Lujinxingia vulgaris: one gene and its partner. The protein of the gene in region 1 interacts with the protein of each later gene in a pairwise test. Links are inferred from orthologs where the notes say so. Each region holds a gene or a part of one and is shown on either strand. Other genes may lie near its edges.

What was found.
Region 2: the proteins of mrdA (region 1) and FRC98_RS06850 interact in binary tests that used the Escherichia coli proteins (3 or more experiments, as listed by UniProt). The link is inferred for Lujinxingia vulgaris from one-to-one orthologs.

What each region holds. Positions count from the first base shown.
Region 1 is NZ_VOSM01000003.1:150,627-157,364, forward strand. What follows is about bases 1,550-4,492. They hold mrdA (penicillin-binding protein 2), read left to right. Parts: upstream 1,550-2,029; coding sequence 2,030-3,955; downstream 3,956-4,492. Other genes in these bases: FRC98_RS07645 (hypothetical protein), read left to right, coding at 1,550-1,995; rodA (rod shape-determining protein RodA), read left to right, coding at 3,958-4,492. Outside these bases: FRC98_RS07635 (rod shape-determining protein), read left to right, coding at 1-586; rod shape-determining protein MreC, read left to right, coding at 641-1,474; more of FRC98_RS07645, read left to right, coding at 1,480-1,549; more of rodA, read left to right, coding at 4,493-5,064; FRC98_RS07660 (ABC transporter ATP-binding protein), read left to right, coding at 5,076-6,710; FRC98_RS07665 (nucleotide pyrophosphohydrolase), read right to left, coding at 6,732-6,738. UniProt on the Escherichia coli protein: Catalyzes cross-linking of the peptidoglycan cell wall. Responsible for the determination of the rod shape of the cell. Is probably required for lateral peptidoglycan synthesis and maintenance of the correct diameter during lateral and centripetal growth.
Region 2 is NZ_VOSM01000002.1:819,422-826,318, reverse strand. The notes cover bases 2,341-5,442. They hold FRC98_RS06850 (penicillin-binding protein 1A), read left to right. Parts: upstream 2,341-2,733; coding sequence 2,734-5,151; downstream 5,152-5,442. Other genes in these bases: FRC98_RS06845 (sulfite exporter TauE/SafE family protein), read right to left, coding at 5,197-5,442; FRC98_RS06855 (hypothetical protein), read left to right, coding at 2,341-2,615. Also shown: more of FRC98_RS06855, read left to right, coding at 90-2,340; more of FRC98_RS06845, read right to left, coding at 5,443-5,994; FRC98_RS06840 (hypothetical protein), read left to right, coding at 6,163-6,501; translational GTPase TypA, read right to left, coding at 6,601-6,897. UniProt on the Escherichia coli protein: Cell wall formation. Synthesis of cross-linked peptidoglycan from the lipid intermediates.

The DNA of each region.
Region 1 (6,738 bases):
TCCGATTGCGGAGCCCTCCGGCAATATGATCGTCGATGTCGGCGGGGGTACGACCGAGGTGGCGGTGATCAGCCTCTCGGGCATCGTGTACTCGCAGTCGGCGCGCGTCGGTGGCGACAAGATGGATGAGGCGATCATCCAGCACATGAAGCGAAAGTATAACCTGCTCATTGGCGAGCGGACCTCGGAGATGATCAAGTGCACCATCGGCACCGCCTACCCGACCGAGGAGGTGATGACGATGGAGGTTAAGGGGCGAGATCTGGTTGCAGGTTTGCCCAAGACGCTTGAGGTCAACTCCGATGAGATCCGCGACGCGCTGCAGGAGCCGATCAACGCGATTGTTGAGGCGGTGCGCATCGCGCTGGAGCGAACCCCGCCCGAGCTGAGCGCGGATATCGTCGACAAGGGTATCGTGCTTGCGGGCGGCGGCGCGCTGCTCAAGAATCTGGATATTCTCATTCGAGAGGAGACCGGTCTTCCGGTGCTGATCGCCGACGATCCGATGTCGGCGGTGGTGCTTGGAAGTGGCCAGGCGCTCGATGAGATGGAGCTGCTCAGTGAGGTTGCCGACCACTCGTATTGATGCGTGTGGTGGAGCCTCTTCGTCCAATTCCTTCATCGAAAGCGAGAGCCCCGGATGTTGCTCGCATGGCTTGAACATCATCGTCGCAAGGTTGTGGCGATGGCGCTGTTGTTGGTGCCGCTGGTGATGTTCGCGACATCAGCGGGGGCGACGCCGGGCCATGAGGTCGGCGCGCCGGCGCGCTATGCGGCGGTGCCGATGGGGTGGGTTCAGACGCAGATCAGCGCGATGCTCGGTGTTACGGGCTTTTTCGGGGGAGCGGGCAGTGGCGAGCTTCGTGAGGAGAACGAGCGGCTTCGCCAGGAGGTCGATCGGTTGCGCGAAGAGAACACGCGCCTGATCGGTGTGCTGCAGGAGAACGGGCGGTTGCGGGAGCTCGTGGGGTTTCGCGAGCAACATCCCGAGTATGAGCTGATTCCGGCGCGTGTGATCGCGCGGGATACCTCTCCGTTTTTTCGTGTGTTGAAGGTTCAGATCACCACCGACGTGGAGCTTAAGCCCCGGATGCCGGTGGTGAGCGCGCAGGGCGTGGTGGGTCAGGTGCACCAGGTCTTTGAGGGCTATGCCGACGTGGTGATTGTGTCGGATCCGCGCAGTCGCATCGATGTGGTGAGCCAGCGAAACCGGGCGCAGGGGGTGGTTGAGGGGTTGGGGCATGAGCGCGACTATCAGGGGCGCATCTCGTACCTCTCGGAGCGCGATGAGGTGGTGGTGGGCGATGTGATGGTGACCAGCGGAATGGGCGGGATCTTTCCGCGGGAGCTTGTGGTGGGGACGGTCTCGGAGGTGCAGGCCTCGCAGAGGGGGCTCTTTCAGGAAGCGGTGGTGGAGCCCTCTGTGGACTTCTCGCGGCTGGAAGAGGTCTTTGTGATCGCCGGGGCGGAGTAGCCAGGATGTCGACTCTGATCGTGGTGATGGTGGCCTGGCTGATGCTTGTGGCCCAGGGGGCGATCGGTGGCTGGTTCGGGGAGTGGTTGGTGCCCCAGCTGGCGATATCGGTGGTGGTGTATCTGGGGCTGGAGCGGACGATGGTGGCCGGGGGTGTAGCGTTGCTGCTTTTACTCTGGCCGATCGAGTGGCTGGTCGGTGGCGTGGGGGGGATCTACAGCCTGGGGCTTGTGGCGGTGTTTTTTATGATGCAGCTCTTTCGGGGGAGGGTGCAGGGGAGTTGGGGGCTGTCGCGGGGAATTGTGGCGGCGCTGGCGACGCTTGTGCATAGCCTGGTGATGCTGCTGGTGCTCACGCTCTCGGAGTCGGGTGAGGGGGTGATGGCCTCGATCGCCTGGCAGATGTGGACGAGCTGTGTGGCGACGGCGCTTGCGACCCTTGTGGTGGGGCGTGTGCTGGGACGTCTGGATCGTTTGATGGATCCCCGGCGAGGGCGTAACGTGTTGGAGTTCCGGTCCTGAGGCCACTGGCGAGGACCGATGCACAGGCAGGTAGATGGGATTAGGCGACCTTCCAACACGGGGGAGGCACGGTGAGCTGGCGGAGTACGGCGCGCGCTACGGCTGGACGCTGGTACTGGTGCTGATGGCCTTTGGCATCATCGCGCTGCGGCTGTGGCAGATTCAGGTGATCGAGGGGGATCGCTACTACCGCGCCGCCACCGAGAACATCATTCGGCAGGTGGAGGTGTCGGCGCCGCGCGGTCGGATTCTCGATCGCTACGGGGTCGCGCTGGCGGAGAATCGCCCCTCGTTTGATGTGTATATGGTGCCGCATATCTTCCGGCGCCACGCCGACGAGGAGGCCTACGCGCTGCTCAAGCGTTACATGAACCTTTCGGAGGCGGAGCTCGGGCGGATTCGCAAGAGCGTGGAGTCGAATCGCGGCGAGGTGCTGCTGCGGCGCGATGTCCCGCGTCTGGAGGTGGCCCGTCTGGAGGAGGATCGGCTGCGTCTTCCGGGGATTGAGGTTCGGGCGACGGCGCACCGGCATTATCCCCTGCACCATGTGGGCGGCCACGCCGTAGGCTTTGTGGCCGAGGTGGGACGCAGTGAGCTTCGCGAGCTGCGAGCCTATGGCTACCGTCCCGGCGACCGGGTGGGGCGGATGGGGCTGGAGAGCGCCTTTGAAGAAGTGCTTCATGGTTCGCCGGGGTTGGACCGCGTGGTGGTCGACGCCCGCGGTAACCGCCAGGGGGAGTCGCAGACGCGTTTTCTGATCGGGGAGTACCAACGCATTGAGCCGGTGGCCGGTCGAGATGTGGTCTCGACGCTGGATGCCGACCTGATGGTCATCATCGATGAGGCGATGCGACGCCATGCGGCCGGTGCGGTGGTGGCGGTGGACCCGCGCGATGGGGCCGTGCGGGGGCTCTACAGCAAGCCCCACTTCAACCCGAACGCCTGGTCAGGAAGGCTCTCGGCGATGGAGAAGATGCGCAGCGATAACGACCCCTTTAAACCGATGCTTGATAAAAGCGTGAGCGCCTACTTCCCCGGGTCGGTTTATAAGATCGTGGGGACGTGGGCAGCGCTGCACGACGGAATCTATGAGCCTCATGATGAGGTGGATTGTCCGGGCTACTACCACTTCGGCGGGCGGCGCTGGCGTTGCCACAAGCGGGGCGGGCACGGCGATGTCGATGCGTTTACGTCGATGGCAATGTCGTGTGACGTGTATTTCTATCAGCTGGCCGAAGAGATGGGGATGGATCGGATGGCGGAGTTCGCTCGGCGCTTCGGGTTTGGGGAGCGGACGGGGTTGCCGATTAATCATGAGTCGGCGGGCCGAATCCCGGACACGGAGTGGTACCGGCAATACGGGCCCGACGGGTATACGCGGGGGATGGACTTGAACTCGGTGCTGGGGCAGGGCGATACGCTGACGACGCCCCTGCAGGTGGCGATGGCGTACGCGGCGATCGCCAACGGTGGGGACCTCTACTATCCGCGGATGGTGGAGGAGATCCGCAATCAGAGTGGCGAGGTTGTGTTTGAGTACGAGCCGCGGGTGAGGAAGAAGGTGGGGATTGATGAAGAGTCACTTGAGGTGTTGCGCCGCGGGTTGTGGATGGGGGTGGAGGACGATATGGGGACGGCCTCGCATGTAAAGCTGGAGCATAGCGAGGTGGCCGGAAAGACGGGTACCGCGCAGGTGGCGAAGATCGGGGCGGTGCGGGTGGCGAATAGCGATAAGGAGATTCGCCTGAGGGACCACGCCTGGTTTGCGGCGTACGCGCCCTATGAGGATCCGGAACTCGTGCTGGTGGTGTTTCTGGAGCACGCCGGTCACGGGGGGGCGGAGGCGGCGCCGGTAGCCATGGAGATCTTTGATCGTTACCTGACGCGGGATCAGGAGTTTGATGCGCTGGAGGTGCGGTTGGGGAGCACGCCCCTGGAGAGTGTGGGAGGGGCGCGATGAGGATGGGAGCAAAGACAGGTGGCGCGGCGCTCATCGAGCGCATCGAGTGGCCGCTGGCGATCGTCGTCATCCTACTCGCCGCGCTCGGTCTCTTTAATCTACGCAACGCTTCGCTCAACTCGCCGGCGTCTTTCCACCTGGCGCAGGCGGTCTGGTATATGGTCGGGGTGGGAGCGATCACGTTGGTGACGTTGATCCACACGCGCTTCTTTCAGCGCTGGGCCTATGTGGGGTTTGGGGCGGTGGTGCTGCTGCTGGTGGCGGTGGCGCTGTTCGGGACGGAGCTCAACGGATCGAAGCGCTGGCTGAACTTCGGGGCGTTTCTGGTGCAGCCCTCGGAGTTGTTGAAGCTGGCGGTGATTGTGGTGACCGCCCGTTATTTTAATGATCGTAATAAGGAGGGGAGCTATTCGCTGCGGGAGCTTGTGGCGCCGACGGCGATTGTGCTCTCGGGGGTGTTCTGGGTGTTTAATCAGCCGGACCTGGGGACGTCGCTGGTGATCCTGGCGATCTTCGGGACGATGGTGCTCTTTGAGGGGGTGCGCTGGCAGAGCGTTGTGGCGCTGGCGGTGGCCGGGGTGATCGCGCTGCCCTTCGGGTATGCGTTCGGGTTGAAGGAGTACCAGCGCGATCGGGTGATCTCGTTTATGAACCTGGATGCGGATACGCACGGGCAGTCCTGGCAGGTGCGTCAGTCGATGATCGCGTTTGGTTCGGGGCGAGTGTGGGGGAAGGGGCATGAAGAGGGCACGCAGATCCAGAAGGGTTTTGTGCCGGAGCATGAGAATGACTTCATCGCGGCGAACTGGGGCGAGGAGCGTGGCTTTGTGGGGATGCTCTTGTTGCTCGGGCTGTACTTTGCGTTTATCGCGGCGGCGCTCAATGTGTCTCGCAAGGCCAGGGATCGCTACGGAGTGTTGGTAGGGGTGGGGGTGGCGGCGCTTTTCTTCTGGCATACGGTGGTCAATCTGGGGATGGTGACCGGGATGTTGCCGGTGGTGGGGCTGACCTTGCCGATGCTCAGCTACGGGGGGAGTAGTCTGTTGACGATGATGGTGGCGATTGGGTTGCTCTTTAATGTGAGCTTTCACCGGCCGTCGTACGGGTAAGGGAGTGGGCAGTGGCGGAGCAAAGTGAGGCGACGGAGGAGCGCGAGAACCTGCTCTTGCCCGGGGAGGCACGCTGGGAGGGGGAGGATGGCGAGCCGATCATCGAGCTTGTCGATGTGTATAAGAGTTTTGGGGAGGATCACGTCTTAAAGGGGCTGAGCCTGAAGGTGATGCCGGGGAAGATCACGATCATTATCGGGGCGTCGGGCTCGGGTAAGAGCGTGTTGATCAAGCATATGAACGGGTTGTTGAGGCCGGATAAGGGGAGTGTGCGGCTCTTCGGGCAGGATGTCTCGGAGCTCGGTGATCAGGCGCTCGACCGGTTGCGCAAGCGGGTAGGGACGATGTTTCAGAACTACGCGCTCTTCGACTCGTTGACGGTGCGGGAGAACGTGGCCTTTGCGCTGGTGGAACACGGGGCGATGGCGCGGGCGAAGGCCGAGGAGCTGGCGGAGACCATTATCAAGGAGCTGGATCTGGGGCATGCCCTGGACCAGTACCCGGCGACGCTCTCGGGGGGCATGAAAAAGAGGGTGAGTCTGGCGCGGGCGATCGTGTCGAACCCCGAGGTGGTGCTCTTTGATGAGCCTACGACCGGGCTTGATCCGGTGATGATGGAGTTCGTCGATAAGCTCGTTGAGGAGATCACGCATAAGTACCAGCTGACCAGTGTGCTGATCAGCCATGACCTGGCGACGATCTTTCGGATCGCCGACCAGGTGGCGGTGCTGGCCGACGGTCAGATCATCTGCGTGGGCCGGCCGGAGGAGATTCGCGAGAGCGAGGACCCGCGGGTGCAGGAGCTGATCGGGGGGAAGGCGAAGTCGCAGATCGAGGTGCACGCGTCAGATGATTCCGAGCAGGCCGAGATGATCGTGCGGATGGAGGGGGTGCATAAGGGGTGGGGTAATAATCAGGTGCTGCGCGGGGTGGATTTTGAGGTGCCCACCGGCAAGCTGACCACGCTCATCGGGGGTTCGGGGTCGGGGAAGAGCGTGATGATGAAGCACCTGCTGGGGTTGCTCAAGGCCGACCGTGGGACGGTGGAGGTGTTTGGCCAGGATCTCTCGAAGCTGAGCGAGGGGGAGTTGCGGGAGTTGCGCACGAAGGTGGGGATGCTCTTTCAGCATGCGGCGCTCTTTGACTCGATGAGCGTGCGGGAGAATGTGGCGTTTCCGCTGGTGGAGCGGCGCGTGTGCAGCAGGAAGGAGGCGCACGAGCGCACGGACCGGCTGCTGGATCAGCTCAAGCTGATGGATATCGCCGAGCAGGTGCCGGTGCAGATCTCGAGCGGGCAGCAGAAGCGGGTGAGTCTGGCGCGGGCGCTTGTGACGGAGCCGCAGCTGTTGATTTACGACGAGCCGACCACCGGTCAGGACCCGATCATGTCGTTGTATGTCGAGGAGATGATCATGGAGGTCCAGGAGAGCTTCGACGTGACGAGTATCGTGATCAGTCACGATATGGCGTCGGCGTTTCGCACCGCAGACATGATCGCGATGTTGCATAAGGGGGAGATCATCGCCTGCGGGCCACCTCAGGTCATCGCGGACTCGGAGGATGAGCGGGTGCGCAACTTTGTATACGCCGCCGATGTGGCGGCGCAGGAGCGTGAGGCGGCGTCGCGGCGTGAGGGCGGGGGGTGAGTCCTGGGCGGAGGCCGGTGCTCAGGGT
Region 2 (6,897 bases), on another replicon or contig:
GCGCTTGCCGCCGGGGGGGCCGAACTTAAGTTGAGTGCGTCGCAGCGGTGCGTTGCGGCAGGCACCAACGCTCAATCAGGGGGGGGAGCATGTTCCGCACATCCGTGTTGCTGATCGGCCTGAATAGTATGGTGATGGCGCTCGCGCTTATGTCCTGCGCCGAGGCCACGGGCACCTTCAGGCTAAAGTTGGAACCTCCCAGCCTCACCCTCGAGGCGGAGCCGGGGCAGTCGCGGGTGGTGCGGATCACCATCGAAAATCAGCGAGAACACACCCAGGCTTACGCGTTTGTTACGTCTTCACCGCGCGTATCACCGACGCCCGCGCACCTGACACTTCCGGGCTACGCCAGCGCCGAGGTCAAGGTCGAGGTCCGCTGCCCGAGCTCCCCGGGCGCGTACACGCACGAATTGGAGGTGCATGCACTGCACCGCCGTAGCGTCGATGTGCTCCCTATCGCGCTGACCTGCACGTCCGGCAAAGCGCAGAACGCCACCCTTCGCGTCGCATTGCGTGGCCTGCCGGAGGGCGTCTCCGCCCCGGCGATCTTGGCCACACCCGCTGGTGAGCGCATCCCGCTGCGTGCGAATACAACACTGCACGCGCTCCCTCCGGGGAGCTACCGACTGAGCGCCCCCGACATCTCGGCTGCCGGAGAACGTTTCGTGCCTGATCTTCGCCACGTCGAGCTTCAACTTCTTCCCAACCGACTTCACGACGTCGTCCTCAGCTTTCTTCCCGCCCCCGGTCGCCAGGCTGCAAAATTGCAGGTCACTCCGGAGGGGCTCCCCGAAGATGCCACACTCTCCATCACGCTACGCGCCGCCAGCGGCGGCGCCATCGCCCTGAGCCCGGATCGCGTCGTCGAGGGACTTCCCCCGGGCACCTACACCCTGGAGTACGGCTGGGCGCATGCCACCCTGCCCGACGGCTCGCCATGGCTGGGGCGGCCCCTGCCTGCCCGGCACACGTTGGAGCTTGATGATCAAAGCCGGGTAGAGCTCCGACCAACCTTCGTCGACGCCCGCACCATCACCTCTCCGCTCGACCACGGCGAAGACAGCCTGCGCCGCGCCATCGCCGAGGCTCGCGAGGGCACCACCCTCTACCTGCCGGAACACCTCGGCCGTGTGGAGCTCGAAGACGTGATCCGCATCGACAAATATCTGGTCATTCTGGGAAGCGGCCCGGAGCTCACTCCCCTCACCACCCGCGGGAAGTCAGGTGCCTTTCGTGTGGATGCCGGCGCTTCGCTCACACTCGCCCGTCTCACCCTGGAGCAAGCCGCCGGACCCGATGCCCCGGCGCTCCTCGCCCACGGAGATGTGGAGCTCTACGATGTTACCTTCACATCAAATGTCAGCGATGGCGCGCCCGCCGCGCTTGCTGCCCACGCCAACCTCATCGCCGACGATGTCACGCTACTTGGCAACCGCAGCGCCAGGAGCACCGGCGGACTCTATGTGGGCCCCGATGGCCTCGCCATGGTCAGCCACCTTCAGGCCATCGACAACCAGGGGCTTCGCGGCGGCGCGATCGAAAATACCGGCGAGCTCATGCTCACCGACAGCCAGTTCACCCTCAATCAGGCCGATGAAGGCGGTGCGTTGCATAACGTCGGGAGCCTTCATGGTGAGCGACTCTCCTACTGGTACAACCGTACGCGCGCCTTAAAAGGCCCGGGTGGCGCCATCCGCTCAACGAACATCGCACGCCTGGCGCACGTCACCTTCGGCTCAAACCTCGCCCGCGTCGGCGGTGCGCTCCACACGGCCGGTGACGCGAGGATCAGCTGGGCAACCTTCTACGCCAACCACGCCGATCGCGCCGCCGATGTGCACGCATCCTCCGAGGCGACCTTGCGCGTGGAGGGAAGTCTGTTCTTCGGGCCAACCATCGATAACATACATTATGACAACTCTACTCCCCACACCACACGATTCAACCGCGTCGTTGATCGCGACCTTGTTCAGCTCCGTTTTCGCAACGGGCTCCCCGACGTCGCCCTTCTGGCCGATATGAACGCGTTGCCCCCCCTGCCCCCGGAGCATTGCGCGCTGCTGCGCACCGCCCCCACCACGCTGGACCAACTCGGCAACCCCAGGCCCCCCTCTTCGCACTGCACCCCCGGCGCCGTCGAGCCTTTCACCTCCCCGCCCATCATCGACGCCTTAAACCCCGGCCTCCGCGCTCCGACCCCACACACCGGTTTCTTCCTCTCCCAGCAGGGGTTGACCTACCACTTCCAGAACGCCTTTCGCCGCGAACATCCCCTCCACCTGGCCGGCGGACACCTGCGCACCCGCTTCGCCTCCACAAAGCGCATCTGCCACGCCTCCATTCTTGTCACATCACCCGAAGACGTCCTGCCCACGCTCAGCGTCGCCACCGATTCCCCCACACACGCCGCCACGCCGACGCCCCTTGGCCATGGCCGCTGGCGCTACGAACTTATCAGCCCGCACCCCTTCTCCGAGCTGCACCTGACCACCTCCTCGCCAGACCTGGCCATCCTGGAGATTCAGGCCGGCGATCGCGGCTGCGCAGTGCCCCCCGGCCTTGACACCCCACCCCCGCCATCTACTCTGCCCGAGGACTCCCCCTCGCCGCCCTGATCCTCGGCGCCCGCCCGACCTTCATTCGGACGAGAAGCGCGCCTCACGGGGCGGGGAATGCGACAGGTCGCGTGCCGGGTTCTCACCCGGCGCCCCCTCGGCCCCCCAGGACGAAGTTATGGCCCGATCCCGACGCTCATCCAAACGCTCCAAATCCCGTCGCTCCGGCGGCAGCCGCCTGGCTGGCCTCTTTAAATGGATGATGATCCTCGTCATCCTCGCCGGACTGGCAGGTGTGGCCGGACTGGCCGGGATCTTCTACTACTTCGGTCGCGACCTCCCCGAGATCCTCAAGCGGGAAGACTACAACCCGCCCCAGGTCTCGCAGGTCTTTGCGGCCGATGGCGAGCTCATCGCCGAGTTCCATAAACCTGGCGAGCGCCGCACGCTTGTGCCGCTGGACCGCATCCCCCCGGTGGTTCAGAACGCGTTTATGGCCGCCGAAGACGCCGAGTTCATGACGCACTCCGGCGTCGACTACGTTGGGCTCGTGCGCGCGGTCTACTACGCGCTGCGCTACGATCAAGGCATGCGCGGGACCTCGACCATCACGCAGCAGACCATCAAAAACCTCATGCTCACGCCCGAGCGCGCCTACGAGCGCAAGATCAAAGAGATGATCCTGGCGCGCGAGCTCGAGAAGAACCTCACCAAAGAAGACATCCTCTACCTCTACCTCAACACCATCTACCTGGGGCACGGCACCCACGGTGTTGAAGAAGCCTCACAGCATTACTTCGGCAAGAGCGTCAGCGATCTCAACGTCCAGGAAGCCGCGCTGCTCGCCGGCCTGACCTCTGGCCCCGAGGCCAACACCCCCTTCCGCAACATGGAAGGCGCCATGGCCCGACGCGCCTACGTGCTTCGCCAGCTCTGGGAAAAGGGCTTTATCGAAGAGGGCATCTACCGCGAAGCCGACGCCACCGAGATCGAGATCGTGCCCCGGTCCCAATCGAAGCCCCACCTGGGCAGCGCCCCTTACTTCGTCGAGCACATCCGCCGCGATCTCATTGAGCGCTACGGCGAAGAAAAGGTCTACACCGGCGGACTGCGCATCTACACCACCGTGGATCTCGACATGCAGATGGCCGCCGAGCGCGCTGCGCGCCAGGGACTGCGCACCTACGACCAGCGTCAGGGCTATTTCAAGCCCAAACGCCGCCTGGCCGAAGGCGACATCGCCAAACACATCGCTCGCCAGCACGAAGAACGCGGCGGAACCCTGCGGCCCTCCCAGGTCTATGAAGGTGTGGTCACCGGCGTCGACGCCGAAGAAGAACGCGTCGACCTGCAAATCGGCCAGGTCAAAGCCACGCTCGCCATCGATCCCCGCACCCGCATCCTTGGTGAAGGTCCCGAAGCAAAGACGGTCGAGGACGTCTTCGCTCGCGGCGACGTGCTCCGCGTTCAGCCGCTGGCCGAGGTTGGCCCCGAAAACACCGATCCGGTGCTCGTGCGTTTTGAAACCAGCGCCGAAGTCGCGCTCGTCGCCATCGATCCGACCACCCGCGAGGTTCGCGCGTTGGTGGGTGGCTACGACTTCAGCACCAACAAATACAACCACGCGCTGCAGGCCCGCCGGCAGACCGGCTCCTCTTTTAAAACACTCGTCTACGCCGCCGCCCTGGAGGCCAAGGTCATCACCCCTGCCACCATCTACCTCGACAGCCCGACCGTCTATCAGCTGCCCGGCGGCGAGAGCTGGTCTCCGCGCAACTCCGACGGGGAGTGGCGAGGCCCGATCAGCGTGCGCGAAGGCCTGGCAGCCAGCCGCAATGTCGTCTCGGTCCGCGTCCTCGACGATGTGACGCTTCCCAAAGCAATCGACTTCGCAAAACGCGTCGGCGTCAAAAGCCCGGTAGTCGACAACTACACCATGGTCATGGGCTCCAGTGAGATGCCGCCCATCGAGATCACCAACACGTACGCCACCTTCGCCGCGGGCGGTCAACTCGCCGAGCCCCGATACCTGCGACGCGTGGAGTCGGCGCGCGGCGATCGCGATCTCTTCCAGACCCACGCCGAGCCGGTGCTCGCCCCGGAGGTCGCCTACCTGACGACCTCATTGCTCCAGAGTGCGGTTGAAGGTTACGTCGACAGCAAAGGCAACCGCCGCGGCGGCACCGCCGGCGTGCTCAGGGCGGTCGGGCATCCGGTGGCCGCCAAGACCGGCACCACCAACGACAGCCGCGACGCCTGGCTGGTCGGCTACACCCCCGATCTGGTGGTGGGTGCCTGGGTGGGTTTTGGCGACAACCGCTCGTTGGGGGCTCGCCAATACGGCGGCACCGTCGCCGGCCCGATCTTCCGCGACTTCCTCATCGATGCTCTTGAAGATCGCGAAGAACCGCTGAACTTCGAGCCCCCGGTCACCGGCATCACCACTGCGCTTATCGACCCAATCTCCGGCAAACTCGCCCGCTCCGAAGATGAAGGCTACGAAGAGGTCTTCCTGGTCGGCACCGCGCCCACCGACTATGCGCCGCGCCAGGAAGAAGACTCTGGCGAGAGCTTCCTCTTTGAGCAGTTCCAGTGAGCCGCGCCTGGTCCTCACGATTCCAGCTCGGGTGCGAGCCCCTGCTCAAAACCACGCGCTGATCCAGCGCCAGGCGCGCGCGCTGCCAATCAATATCTCAAAAGCTGACACGCTCACCACGACGATCAGCACCCAGCGCACCCACCGGCCGGCATGAGGCCAGCGCACCATCATCCTCGCGCCCAGCCAACCGCCGGCGCCCTGGCCCAGCGCCACCACAAAGCCCACCACCCAGTTGACCTGCCCCTGGGCGATGAAGATCGGCAATGAGGCCAACGTAAAGACGCTCACCGTCACCAGCTTGAGCGCGTTAGCGCGCGCCACGTCTTTACCCAGCGCCATCACCATCGCCATCAAGAGCAGCACGCCCACGCCCGCCTGCAAAAAACCTCCCCAGGCCCCCACCGCGACCAGCAGCAGCGCGCGCGCCGGCGTAAAACCGCCTCGGCTCGCGTCGCCTCCCTGGCGCATCCAGCTCTGAGGCCGGACCAGCAACACCACGAGCATCGCCAGCATCACCCAGCCGATCACAAGCTCCAGCGCCTCGGGGGGCACCCGCACCGCCAGCGCTGCACCCGCGAGCGCGCCGATGCTGGTGGCTGCCAGGATCCAGCGGTTGCCGCGCAGCTCCACCTTTCCGGCGCGCGCCAGCGTCACGATGCCCACCACCGTCTGCACCATCACGCCCACCCGGTTGGTGCCGTTGGCCTCCCCCGCATCCAGGCCCAGCGCGAGCAACATCGGCAAGACCACCAGCGAGCCGCTGCCGGCCAGCGTGTTGATGAGCCCGGCCGCAAGCCCGGCCAACATCACAAGCGGCCACATCTCCAGGCTTAGCTCCATCGGCGCTCCTAACGTTGCAATCTTTTGCAGGTGAAATTTTTGGGCATCGTCGCGATCGGCATTACAACCAGAACGTCGGGCAACCGACGATCCCCCTCAACGCCCGGCCCGGGCTGCCACCCTGGCCGGACACGCTTCCCGAAGCCACGGACGGCAACAGGAGCAACGATGCGACAGATTCTCTGCACATTCAAAACGCCCGACGACTACTTCGAGCAGCTCAAGCGCTTCGATGAGCACTCTCGCCATGGCGACACCCTCGCCTTTCTGGGAGCCTTCGGGCTTCGAGATGGTGAAGTTGTGCGCGTGGGCATCGTCGTCGAGAGCTGTCAGCAACGCACCGATCTGCATATGCGTATCGTCGACCGACGCCCTTCCCGCGTCGGCGTCGAACGCGGCGCCCCCTGGCGCTACCAGGCCGTCGTAACCGCCGAGGATGCCATCTGGCTGCAGATGTTCTCCTCGAAGATGGTGACGCTCAAGCGCGTCGGCCACGTGGCGGCCTGACCCCACCGACTCGCCATCCGGCGTGGTCACCCCCAACACCCCACAAAAAAGCCCCCGGAGCGCCTACTCCGGGGGCTTTTTTACATCTGCGGCAGGGCCTTACTTACGCTTGCGCAGGCTGTGGTTGAGCTCCGCCTTACGCAAACGAATCGAGCTCGGGGTGATCTCGACGTACTCGTCGGCCTCGATGAACTCGATCGCCTTCTCCAGCGTCATCGACACGTGCGGCGAGAGAATCAGCGCATCATCACTGCCGGAGGAACGCATGTTGGAGAGCTGCTTCTTTTTGTTCGGGTTCACAACAAGGTCATTATCGCGGCTATGCAGACCGATGATCTGACCTTCGTAGACCGCCTCACCGGCGCCCACGAAGAGCGTGCCGCGGTCTTGCAGGTT